3 regions of the Arthrobacter sp. Y3223151 genome follow, and region 1 is predicted to be linked to each of the others. Evidence: predicted binding sites of a transcription regulator. Region 1 holds the regulator's gene; each other region holds the start of a gene.
The links. The regulator LexA, encoded in region 1, represses DNA repair genes until DNA is damaged. The targets are predictions, from matches to a motif close to TCGAACANNTGTTCGA.
Positions count from the first base shown of each region.

Region 2: the regulator LexA is predicted to act here: its motif matches at 1,563-1,578, upstream of AC5RUP_RS11925 (DUF222 domain-containing protein).
Region 3: the regulator LexA is predicted to act here: its motif matches at 1,472-1,487, upstream of AC5RUP_RS12535 (HNH endonuclease signature motif containing protein).

Region 1 is NZ_JBNHGI010000016.1:26,240-30,368, forward strand. It holds gene AC5RUP_RS16015 (ATP-dependent DNA helicase) at 1-1,741, shown strand, start outside; gene lexA (transcriptional repressor LexA) at 1,858-2,607, opposite strand; gene AC5RUP_RS16025 (LysM peptidoglycan-binding domain-containing protein) at 2,904-3,257, shown strand; gene AC5RUP_RS16030 (histidinol-phosphate transaminase) at 3,331-4,129, shown strand, end outside.
Region 2 is NZ_JBNHGI010000008.1:5,382-9,510, reverse strand. It holds gene AC5RUP_RS11935 (ammonium transporter) at 1-924, shown strand, start outside; gene AC5RUP_RS11930 (P-II family nitrogen regulator) at 921-1,259, shown strand; gene AC5RUP_RS11925 (DUF222 domain-containing protein) at 1,609-3,381, shown strand; gene AC5RUP_RS11920 (glucose-6-phosphate dehydrogenase) at 3,443-4,129, opposite strand, start outside.
Region 3 is NZ_JBNHGI010000008.1:139,721-143,849, reverse strand. It holds gene AC5RUP_RS12540 (fumarylacetoacetate hydrolase family protein) at 1-1,177, opposite strand, end outside; gene AC5RUP_RS12535 (HNH endonuclease signature motif containing protein) at 1,501-3,342, shown strand; gene AC5RUP_RS12530 (serine/threonine-protein kinase) at 3,481-4,129, opposite strand, start outside.

The DNA.
Region 1 (4,129 bases):
CGTCGCCGACGAGCTTCCCAGGCCGCTGGACGTCGCTTTGCTCAAGGGCAGGAACAATTACCTCTGCCTGCACAAGCTCGCGGGCGGCTTTCCGGACGAGGACGCGCCGGCGGCACTGTTCAGCCTCGGCGAGGACGCGGTTCCGCATCCTGCTCCGGCCGGCGCAGGGTCCGCTTCCGGCGCCTCGGGCGCGCTGGGCAAGGAAGTCGTGCGCCTGCGCGAGTGGGCACAGGAGACCGAAACCGGGGACCGGGATGAACTGGTGCCCGGTGTCAGCGACCGGGCCTGGCGGCAGGTCTCCGTCGGCTCGATGGAATGCTTGGGCGCCCAGAAGTGTCCCCTGGCCGCCGAGTGCTTCAGCGAACTGGCCCGGGGCCGCGCGGCAGAGGCTGACATCGTGATCACGAACCACGCCATGCTGGCCATCAACGCCTTCGAGGGCGTCGCGGTACTCCCGGACTATGACGTGGTGGTCATCGACGAGGCCCATGAGCTGCAGGACCGGGTCACCAGCGCCGTCGCGGGGCAACTCTCCGCCGCCATGGTGCGTACCGCCGCCTCGACGGCGCGCAAACACACGGGGATCAGCGTGGAGCCTTTGAACTCCGCCGCCGACGCCCTAGAGGACGTCCTGCAGTCGGTGCCGACCGGCTTGTTGGCGGTTGGCCTCCGCGAGGAGCATGAGCTGGTGCTCGCGCAGGTACGGGAAGCGGCCCGCGCGGCGCTCTCCGACTCCAAGCCCGAGGGTGCGGGGGCAGCGGACGGCGGACGGCAGATGGCGCGCTCACGGCTTTCGGCCGTGCTGGAGCTGGCTGAACGGCTGCTGTCCGCACCGGACTCCCGGGAGGTCATCTGGGCGACCCGTCCCAGCACCTATGGCGAGACCGGCGACTACGCCGCCAATGACGACCAGCCGGCAACGCTGAACATAGCACCGCTCTCGGTGGCGTCCCGGCTGCGTGAGGGCCTGTTCGACGAACATACCGTTGTGCTGACATCGGCGACGTTGTCGGTCGGGGGAACCTTCGACGCCGTCGCCGGGTCGCTCGGACTGCTCGGAGCCGGCGCGCCCGCCTATTCCAGCGTGGACGTGGGCAGCCCCTTCGATTACCCCAGGCAGGGCGTGCTCTACGTGGCGTCGCATCTACCGAAGCCGGGCCGGGGCACCAGCCCGGAACAGCTCGATGAACTCGAGGAGCTGCTGCTGGCCTCGCGCGGCGGCGCCCTGGGCCTGTTCTCCTCGCGGCGTGCGGCAGAAGAAGCCGCGGCCGAAATGCGCGTGCGCACCGACCTGCCCATCCTGTGCCAGGGCGAATCGTCGATGGGCGCGCTGGTCCGCCAATTCGCCGAAGAACCCGACACCTGCCTGTTCGGCACGATGACGCTCTGGCAGGGCGTCGACGTACCCGGCACAGCGTGCCGGCTCGTGGTCATCGACCGGATCCCGTTCCCCCGGCCGGACGACCCGCTCACGACTGCCCGGACCCGGTCCGTGGCGCAGGCCGGCGGAAACGGTTTCATGACCGTCTCGGCGACCCACGCGGCCGTGCGGCTGGCCCAGGGAGCCGGCAGGCTGATCCGCGCCTCCAACGACCGCGGGGTGGTGGCCGTCTTGGACTCCCGGCTGGCGACAGCGCGCTACGGGAACTTCCTCCGCAGCGCCCTGCCGCCCTTCTGGAGTACCAAGGACGGCGCCACGGCCCGCCAGATCTTGGAAAGGCTGGCGTCGGCCGCAGCCTGAACGTGCTGTGGGGACAGGCCCATCCCGGAGCGAGCGGGGCCCACCCGGCCGGGAACCGCCCGTGCGCGCAGGGATCCCGGGGTGGCGGCAGCGGGGGACCGGGAGACGAGGGCGCGTCAGAGGGCCCGCATCACCGAGACAACCTTGCCCATGATGGTTGCGTGGTCGCCCAGAATGGGTTCGTACTGGGTATTCTGCGGCAGCAGCCAGGTGTGGCCGTCGCGCTGCCGGAAGGTCTTGACCGTTGCTTCGTCGTCGAGCAGTGCCGCCACGATGTCGCCGTTCTCGGCCGTGTGCTGCTGGCGCACCACGACCCAGTCGCCGTCACAGATGGCCGCATCGATCATGGAATCGCCCGAGACCCTGAGCATGAACAACTCGCCGTGTCCCACCAGTTGCCGCGGCAGGGGCATGACGTCCTCGACCGCCTGGTCCGCCAGGATAGGCCCGCCCGCTGCGATCCGTCCCACCAGCGGCACCATCGCCGTGTCGGATGACGTGGTCAGCTCGGATACTGCGACGCCGCTGGAGCTGCGCAGCTGTTGCGGTTCATCGACTCCGACGATTTCCACACCCCCGTGCTCGAGTTTCAGCGGGGTCAGGATTTCCATGGCACGGGGACGCTTGGGGTCGCGCCTGATGTAGCCCATCTTCTCGAGCTGGGCCAACTGGTGCGTGACGCTGGACAGGCTTGCCAGACCGACGGTGTCACCGATCTCGCGCATGGACGGAGGGTATCCGTGGGACATGACGGAGCGCTGGATCGTTTCCAGGATCTTCTTCTGCCGCGGCGTCAGGCTGCGTCCCACTTTGACGGGCCGGCCGCGTCGCTTCGCTCCGGCAGTGGTGGTGGTCTCTTCCGACATGTCCGGCCCCGGTCTCCCCGTAGTGGTCCCTGCGCCGGCGCCGTAGCGGAACCGCACATGGGCTGTTGTCTCAACTGTTTTGTCGGTGGCGGCTGATGCACTGCTCTTACTGCCGCTCGACGCTTACAACGCTAGGCGAGGCGGTAGCGAATTTCAAACATTTGTTCGACTGAGTCTCGACAATGTTCGATCACCAGTGCTAAAACTGTAAGAGACGCATTCGAAGATACGTTCGAATACGGTCGCACAACGATCGAAACCAGCCGAAATAGATCGAATATCGGAAAGGTGGCACCATGTCCGCCCAGCTCGCACCGCAGCCCGCCGGCGTTCGCACCAGCACAGGCCTGCGGCTGACCCGCCGGGGCCGTTTGTTGCTGATCGGCCTGCCGCTGATGCTCGCCGCGGCCGCAGCCCTGACCCTGATCGGTTTCTTCACGGCTCCGGCAATGGCCGCCGCCGGGGGGCTGGGACCGGGGCCGGCAGCAACTGTCACGGTCGGCAGCGGCCAGACACTGTGGGACATAGCAGTGCAGTCCGCCCCGGACCGCAACCCTCACGATGTCATTTTCGAGATCGCGCAATTGAACGGCCTGCAGGGGGACATCGTCCACTCCGGACAGCAGCTGCTGGTCCCGTCGGCGCCCTGAGACCAGCCGTAATATGAGCTGCTTCGGCCCGCCCGATTCCTGCCCCGGGCGGGCCGAAGCTTAAACTGGACCGGTGAGTGAGCAGTTAGAACGCCTGAACCGCCTGCCGTTGCGGGAAAATCTCCGGGGCTTGGAGCCCTATGGTGCGCCCCAGCTGGAGGTTCCCGTCCTCCTGAACGTCAACGAAAACACCCATGGCCTCCCCGATGCTGTCCGCCAGGCCATCGTCTCGGCCGTCAGTGAGGCGGCCGCGGGCCTGAACCGGTATCCGGACCGCGAGTTCACGAAGCTGAGGACGGCGCTGGCCAGCTACTTGGGGCACGGCCTCACCGCAGAGAACATCTGGGCCGCCAACGGATCGAACGAAGTCCTGCAGCAAATCCTCCAGGCCTTCGGCGGCCCCGGCCGCACCCTGTTGAGCTTCCCGCCCACCTATTCCATGTACCCGCTGCTGGCCAGCGGAACGGACACGGATTATGTGGCTGTTCCGCGGGGGGCGGACTTCACGTTGTCCCCGGACGCCGCCGCCGCTGCCGTGGCCGACTCCGCGGCAAATGTGGTCGTTCTTTGCTCCCCGAACAACCCGACGGGCACCGCCCTGGGCCTTGAAGTCGTGGAGGCGGCGTATGCAGCGGGGGAGGCCTCCAAGGCCATCGTGATCGTGGACGAGGCCTACGCCGAGTTCGCCCACGAAGGAACGCCGAGCGCGCTGACGCTGTTGCCGGGGCGGGAGCGACTCATTGTTTCCCGGACCATGAGCAAGGCCTTCGCGCTGGCAGGCGCCAGGGTCGGGTACCTCGCCGCCGCACCGCAGATTACCGATGCGCTGCGCCTGGTCCGCTTGCCCTATCACCTCTCCGCGGTCACTCAGG
Region 2 (4,129 bases), on a different contig from region 1:
GTCACGCTGGTTTACTGCCCGCTGGCCTTCATGGTCTGGGGCGGCGGATTGCTGGGCGCCGAGGGGGTCATCGGTGCCTGGGCGGGCGAGGCGATCGATTTCGCCGGCGGCACGGTGGTGCACATTAATGCCGGTGTCGCCGGCCTGATCTTGGCCCTGATCTTGGGCAAGCGCAAGGGCTTCGGCAAGGACCCGGCACAGCGCCCGCACAACATCCCGCTGGTGATGATCGGCGCCGCGATGCTGTGGTTCGGCTGGTTCGGATTTAACGGGGGAGCGGCGGGCACGGCGGAGGAAGCCGGCCTGATCTGGGTCAACACCATGGCCGCCCCGGCAGCCGCCATCGTGGGCTGGCTGGTGACCGAGCGTCTCCGCGACGGCCGTCCCACGTCCCTCGGGGCGGCTTCGGGCGTGGTCGCTGGGCTGGTGGCCATCACCCCGGCCTGCGCCAACGTTTCCCCCCTGGGGGCGTTGGGCCTGGGCCTGGTGGCCGGAGTGCTGGCCGCGCTGGCGGTGGGGCTGAAGTACAGGCTGGGCTACGACGACTCGCTCGATGTGGTGGGCGTCCACCTGGTGGCCGGCCTGGTCGGAACGCTGGCCCTGGGCTTCATCGCCCTGCCGGCCGAGGGTGCAGGCGCCGGCCTTTTCTACGGCGGTGGCGTCGCCCAGCTGGGGGCGCAGGCGGTGGCGGCGGCGGTCTCCATGGTGTTCTGTGGCGTGATGACCCTGATCATCGGCTTGGCGATCCACAAGACCCTTGGCTTCCGGGTGACCGCAGAGGATGAGGTCGCCGGCGTGGACCTCGCCCAGCACGCCGAATCCGCCTACGAATTCGGCGGCCTGGGCACCGGCGGAACATTCATCCCGCACCCGGCAACCGACCCTAGTGCCCGCAGCACGATCAAGGAAGAGGTCAACGCATGAAACTGGTCACCGCAATCATCCGGCCTGAAAAGCTGGAGGCAGTCCGCAACAGCTTGGAAAGCTACGGGGTCCAAGGGCTGACCGTGAGTGAGGCCAGCGGGTACGGGCGGCAGCGCGGCCACACCGAGGTCTACCGCGGCGCCGAATACACGGTGGACCTGCTGCCCAAGGTCCGCGTCGAGGTCCTGGTAGGGGACGACCTGGCCGACGACATCGTCGACGTCCTCGTGGCCACGGCCAACACCGGGCGCGCGGGTGACGGCAAGGTCTGGCTGGTGGATGTGCGGGAAGCGGTCCGTGTCCGCACCGGCGAACGCGGCGAGGCTGCCATTTAGGACGGGAACCTTCGGCTGATTCCCACGACCCGGTTGTTCCGGCCGCCCCTGCGGCGTCCGGAGCAACCGGGTCTTCCCGTGGGCGGGTGTGCACGAGCGGTGCCTGCGGCGTGCCGCGGTTTCTTCGGTTAGAGGTGGGCTGGTTTCCCCTCCCGACTTGTCCTGCACCGGCATGGACGGTTCCGCGTTCAGCCGTCCGCCTGATGAGTTGTCCTGCACCGGGAAGGACGGTCCTCCCTTCAGCCGCTAGCCTGCTGAGTTGTCCTCCACAGGCAGGTGTCGAGGGCAGGTTATGCACTTTCCTCGAAGACCCGTTCTACCCGCGGCGCGGGCTGCGTAGCGTTGAAGTATGGCAGCGGAACCGTTCGACGAGGCGCAGGAGCCGGAGGAATCCTCCGGTACCCCTGCCGCGCCCGAGGATGGTTCCGCCGAGCCGGTACCGGTGCCGCGGGGCTGGGCGGACGATTGGCAGGACTTGGGACCGGCGGAACTGGCAGGCCTGCTCGCCGGCACGGACCCCGCGACGCTGGACGACTGGTCGACCCTCGACTACCTCCAGGCGGTGCGCAAACACGAGGCCTGGACCCAGTCCCGCAGGCTGCGGGCCGTGCACCGCCTGGCGGTGCTCCGCCCGGCCACCGGACCCGACGCCGGGGCACCGGACGGGATCTGCCGGCACGCCGACGCCGAGCTCGCACCCGTCCTGGCCCTGCCCCGCCAACGCGCGGCCGCGGAACTGGCCGACGCACACCAGATCGCCACCTGCCTGCCCGCCACCCTCGCCGCCCTCGGCAACGGCGACCTCGACCTGCCCCGCGCCACCGCCATCGCCCGCAAAGGCGCCGACCTGCCGCCCGAGGTCCTGACCGGTTACGAAGCCCGCGTTGTTCCCGGCGCCGGGACCATCACGCTGGAATCCGTCCAGGCCCGGGCCCGAACCGTCCGCGACCGGCTGCACCCCGAACCCCTCGAGACCCGGCACCGGGCCGCGATGGAGCGCCGCACCGTTCACTACCAGCCCCAGGACGACGGGATGGCCGAACTCTACATCCGCACCAGCGCCGACAAAGCCCTGCTCGCCTACAACCTGATGCAGGCCCATGCCCGCAAACTCCAAACCGTCGAGGAGACCCGAACGCTGGGCCAGCTCCGCGCCGACGTCTTTACCGACATGCTCCTGCGCTACCCAGGCCACGCCTACCAGCCCGCCACAGCCACCGCCACACCAACCGGACCCGCCGCCGGCGACACAGCCGCCACCCAGACGGCACCTGACAACGACGAGGCAGCGGCCGACAACGAAGCAGCAGCCGGTTCGCGAGCAGCACCCCGTTCCGGAATTGCGGCCGGACCCGGGGCCGCCCCCGGCGCCGCAACGAACACAACGACATCGGCAACGGCAGCCGCTCCCGCAGCGGCAGCCACAGGCGCTCCACCGGGTACGGAACGGCAAGGTCCCTGCACCTGCGGGGGCGGGAACGTGACCGCCTCCGTCGCCGTCACCGCGCCCCTTGCAACCTTGCTCCGGCTCGCCGAAGAACCCGGTGACCTGACCGGGTACGGGCCCATCCCGCCGGGCATGACCCGCGACCTTGCCGCGCTGGCGAAGTCCTGGTTGATCGTGCTCACCGATGACTATGGCAAGGCAGCCGCCGTCGCCAAAGACTTGCGCCACCCGCCCGAATGGCTCAAACGCCTCGTCCGGCTACGCGACCGCCACTGCCGCGACTTCGGTTGTACCGTCCCGGCGGACCAATGCGAGATCGACCATACGATCGCCTGGCAAACAGTCCTGGAAAATCTCAGTGCCAGGTGCAAACCCGGGCACAAAACCAAACACAACGGCGGCGGAACCGTCAGACAGGATCCCGACGGGACCCTGCACTTCACGACCCGCTCCGGCCACACCCACACCACCACCCCCGACGAAGGGTGGACACTCACGCTCCCCTCGGCACCCAGCGGCGGAGCCACGGAAAGCCCGGGCAACGGGGCAAACAGTACCCGGGACGACACCGGCGACACCCACGACACCGGCGGCGACGGCGGCGATGGCGGCGACACCGGCGGCGGCGATGGAGCCACGGACGGCCCATGGGACAACACCCCGCCACCGTTCTAGACACCCGCCACCGTTCTAGACACCCGCCACCGTTCTAGGCATTTGGAGGCCTAGAGTTCCGTCAGGGGAGTGGTCTGTCGCTTCGGGATGTATCCCAGCCGGACGGACCGTTGCTGCCCGCTTCGTACTCTTCCAAAGGCACTTCGTCTTTTTCCCAGGCCTTCAGCACGGGCTCGACTATCCGCCAGCACTCCTCGGCGGTGTCCCCCCGAACGGACAGGAGCGGGTCGCCACGCAGCACGCCTTCCAACACTTCGCCGTAGGGCAACAGGTCGGCCGAGTGCAGGTCAGCGCTCATGACCGCCCGGTCCAGAGTGAAGATGTCGCCCGGGCCGTTCACGTCGATCTCCAGTTGGAGGGTTTCCGGTCCGAGCCCAATCCGCAGCCGGGTCGGGGCGTCGATGCCCTTGAAGCCCGTGGGCAGGTGGTTGACCGGCCTGAAGGTGACGATCACTTCCTTCTGCGGCTTGCCCAAAGCCTTGCCCGAGCGGAGGATGAACGGCACACCGGACCACCGGGAGTTGTTGATCGAGACTTCCACCTCGGCCAAGGTTTCGGTCTTCTTGGCCGGGTCCACGCCCGGTTCGGCGGCATAGTCCGGAATGTCGCGGTCGCCGATCCTGCCGGCGGTGTAGCGGGCACGCCGCGTGCTCTTGGCGAAATCCGGGCTGACGCTGCTGGCGCGCAAGACGCTGCCGATATGGTCGCGCAGGTCCCGCTCCTTGATGGTGGCCGGTGCGTTCAGGGC
Region 3 (4,129 bases), on a different contig from region 1:
TGTTGTAGAACGTCGGGATGTCCAGCGCTGCGACCTCGGAAAGGTCGCGGACGCCGCCGTCGGTAATGATGGCCTCGGCGCCGCGCACTTGGGAGCGCAGGGCGAGGATGTCGCCGAGGGTTCCGGAGCCCTTCTCGCCCCGGGCCTCCATGACCAGGATCTCGCCCGGGCCAAGCGCGTCGATGATGCGCTTCTGCGCGTTGTAACCGCCGCCGTGTGACTTGAACAGGTCCTCGCGGTTGGGTACGTAGCGCAGGGTACGGGCGGTGCCGATGACCTTCTGGCCCGGCTTGGTGGCCAGCAGTCCGTCGACGCTGACATTGTTCAGCCCGCGCTTCCGCAGCGCGCCGGAGATGGTGGCGGTGGCGACCGACAGCAGCTTGGCCTTGACGTCCTCGGTCAGCGCGGACTTGCCGGTGATTGCCGGCGCCAGCCCGGCCGCTTCCTCGCTGCCGAAGGCATCGATTCGGTCGGTGTCGGTGATCTTGGGGGTGTTGCCGAAGGACGCGAATTCCGCATCGCCCTGGGTGACCGTGGTCGAGAGGCGGCCGGTGCTCAGCCCGGCGGCTTCGTCGGAGACCTCGACCTCGACGACGTCGCCCGGCACGATCACGGAGGAGCCGGCCGGAGTTCCGGTGAGGATGACGTCCCCCGGGTGCAGCGTCATCAGTTGCGAGAGGTCGGCGACAATCCGGGCGAAGGAGAAGATCAGGCCCGCGGTGGTGTCGTCCTGGACCACCTCGCCGTTGACCCAGGTGCGGATCCGGAGGGCGTCCGGGTTGACCGACGCCGCGGGCAGCAGGGCCGGGCCGATCGGCGTAAAGCCGTCGCCGGACTTGGAGCGGACATTGGAGCCCTTGTCCGCGTACTTGATGTCGTAGACGCCCAGGTCGTTGCTGGCGGTCACGTGGCCCACATGGTCCCAGGCTTCTTCGATGCTGATGCGGCGGGCAGGCTTGCCGATGATCAGGGCAATCTCGCCCTCGAAGGCCAGCAGTTCGGTGCCCGCGGGGCGCTCCACGGTGCCGCCCGAGAGGGCCAGCGAGGAGGAAGCCTTCATGAAGTAGGAGGGGTGCGCCGGAACCCGTCCGCGCTGTGCCGCCCGGGAGTTGTAGGACAGGTGTACGGCCAGCACCTTGCCGGCGTCCTCCAGGATCTGGGTATCCACCGTTTGCAGCGTGCCCGCGGACTGGGTGACGTTGGCTTCGGACAAAGCATCCTCCTGTGAAGTACGAAATCGTATATGATCCATCATGGCCTGTGGCGAGAGCCACGTCAAGGTACGTGGGTTTGTTGTTGGTCGGCGGACTCTCGGTAGTTGGTGGCTGTGCCGCGCGCCTTGGTTGGCGCCGCAGTAATCAGCGCTCCTCGCAGTCGGGGCGCACGCCGATTCCCGGTTGGCAGGTTTTCCCTAACCGGGTCTCAAAATGCCGTGCCACTATTCCTACACAATGAGGCCTTTTGATGGCTATCGAATGTGTGTACGAATAAAATTGTGGTATGGCTCTTGCACCGTTGGACCGCACCGGGGAGATCGAAGCATCTCTGGTCCAGGCGTTTGTCCTGCTGCAGGATGCCGCCGACCGCTTACCGGCCGAGGCGGTGTCCCTGTCTACCCGGGACCTGGCCAACACAGTGGCGGCGGTCGAGGGCGTTTCGAAGCTCGTGGAGTTCCTGCAGGCGGTCGGCGCCCACGCGGTGGAGCGGGCGGACATCGCCGCCAACGGGGAACACTCGACGGCAGGACTCGGAGCAAGCGCCGCCGCCGGCGCAGAGCCCGGTGACGCAGCTTCGGGGACGGAGGGGGCGGGGGAGTGGGCGGACCCGGCGGCGGCGATCAGCACCGGCGGCGCGGACGCCGCTGCCCCGGAGGGGTCCGGGTCGCAGCAGGTGCGGCGCCGCCGCAAGACGGAGTTCGCGAACACGGCGGAGTATCTGCGCTCCCGGTTGGGGGTCGGGATTGTCGAGGCGCGGCGCCGGCTGCGGGTCGGCAAGGCGATCACCGCGCCGGTGCGGTTGGACGGGGAACCGGGTGCGCCGGCGTTGCCGGTCTTGGCCGAGGCCATGGCCGGCGGGGAGGTCAGCGGCCAGGCCGCGGCGCTGGTGGTTGATTCCCTGGACCGGGCCCGCCACGCCGGCACTCCGGAGGCGTTGCAGGCGATGGAAGCGTCGCTGGTCCGGCAGGCCGTGGACGCCGATGCGGACACCCTGGTGATGGTGGCCAGGACGTGGGAAACCGCTGTCGACCAGGACGGTGCCGAACCGTCCGAGGAGGAACTGCGGGCCCGGCAGGGCATGTTCTACCGCGGCCGGCGCCGCGGGCTGCACCAGTTCGTCATCAACACCACCGACGCCCAGTACGAAGCCCTCGCCACCGTGATGAACAGCGCCGCCAACCCGCGGATCCGCCCCGACGCCATCGAAACCGCCGCCACCGACCCTGCCGCCGACAGCCCGTCCGACGCGGGCCCGGCCGGTTCTGGGGAGTCCCACACCGCAGGCGGCGGAACCACGGTCGCCGGCACGGCCAACGGCGGCGGTAACCATGATGTTCCCGGAACCGGAACCGGAACAGGCACCGGTCCCAGCGCCGGTACCACGGAGGTAGGCAGGGGCGGAGCCGGTGCCGCTGAGGCTGACCGCGGCGACATAACCGGCGTGAGGGGCGATCTGTCCTCCGGGGCCGAAGCCGGCAGCGATAGTTTCGCCGGTGTGGATCCGGCCGTGGTGGAGGCGATGGATGAGGCCACCCGGGCGCAGAAGCTGCTCGCGGGCCTGGTCGGGGCCTGCCGGATCGCGCTGAACACCGGCAGGCTTCCGGACTCGGGCGGGCACCGCACCCAGGTGATCGTCACCACCGGATACGACCAACTGGCCGGACTGCTCTCCGGCGGCGGCAGCGCGGTCTTCAACGGCCCGGTCTCGGCCACCACGGTCCGGCGCATGGCCTGCGACGCCGAGATCATCCCGGCCGTCCTCGGATCCGAGGGCGAGATCCTGGATTTGGGCCGGTCGCAACGGTTCTTCAACCGCGCCATCCGCCGGGCACTGGTCGCCCGGGACAAGGGCTGCGCCTTCCCGGGGTGCAGCATGCCCGCGTTCTGGACCGAAGCGCACCACATCATCCCCTGGTGGGCCGGCGGCCGCACCGACGTCAACAACGGGGTGTGCCTGTGCCTGCTCCACCACGACCTGATCGAGCAAGGCAACTGGCAGATCAACGTCGTCGACGGCATCCCCTGGTTCACCCCGCCGGACTACATCGACCCGCGCCGCAAACCGCTGCGCAACTCCTACTGGCATACCCACATCCCACCCCAACCACTCCAAGCTGCAACATGACAGCTTGAGCCCTGCAGCGGGGCCAGCTCAACCCACGGGGATCCGGTTTCACCCTCGCTGAGAGCGTGGTTACCCCACGCTGGGAGCCTTGTTCAACCCTCGCTGAGAGCGTGGTTACCCCACGCTGGGAGCGCGGTGCTAACCGACGCTGGGGGCGCGGTTCGGCGGCGCGGGGATTGCCACGTTCCCGGTGATGTGCCCACCGGTACGCTCTTCGGGTGCCCCGGCCGTGTCCGATCCGATCACACCGTTCACCAGTGCTGCAGGGGAGGGGAGCACGGAGGCGGAGGCCACAATTTGGTCGGGCAGCGGCCCTTCGGCCAGGTTCCGCAGCCTCAGGGCCACCTCGTGGGCGGTAGGACGAGCCTCCGGGTCACGGCGGGTCATCCGGGTCAGCAGGTCCGCCCATTCGGGATCCATCGATGCTGGCATCTCCGGGTCCCGCAGCAGGCGGGCGACCGCTGCCTCCATAGGTGTCCCCGGGAAGGCCTTGCGCTGGGTAAGGCACTCGAAGAGCACCAGGGCCAACGAGTAAACATCGCTGGCGCCGGTAACTTTTTCGCCGACGGCCTGTTCCGGGCTGAGGTAGTTCGCCGTTCCGATGGTCGCGCCCTGGGCAGTGGCCATGCTGGATTCGACCATCCGGGCGATGCCGAAGTCAGAAAGTTTGGGGTGGTGCCGGGTGTCGTTCGGGCTGCCGTTGGCCAACAGGATATTGGCCGGCTTCACGTCACGGTGGATCACACCCTGATCGTGGATGTAGTTCAGTGCATCGGCGAGATCGGCA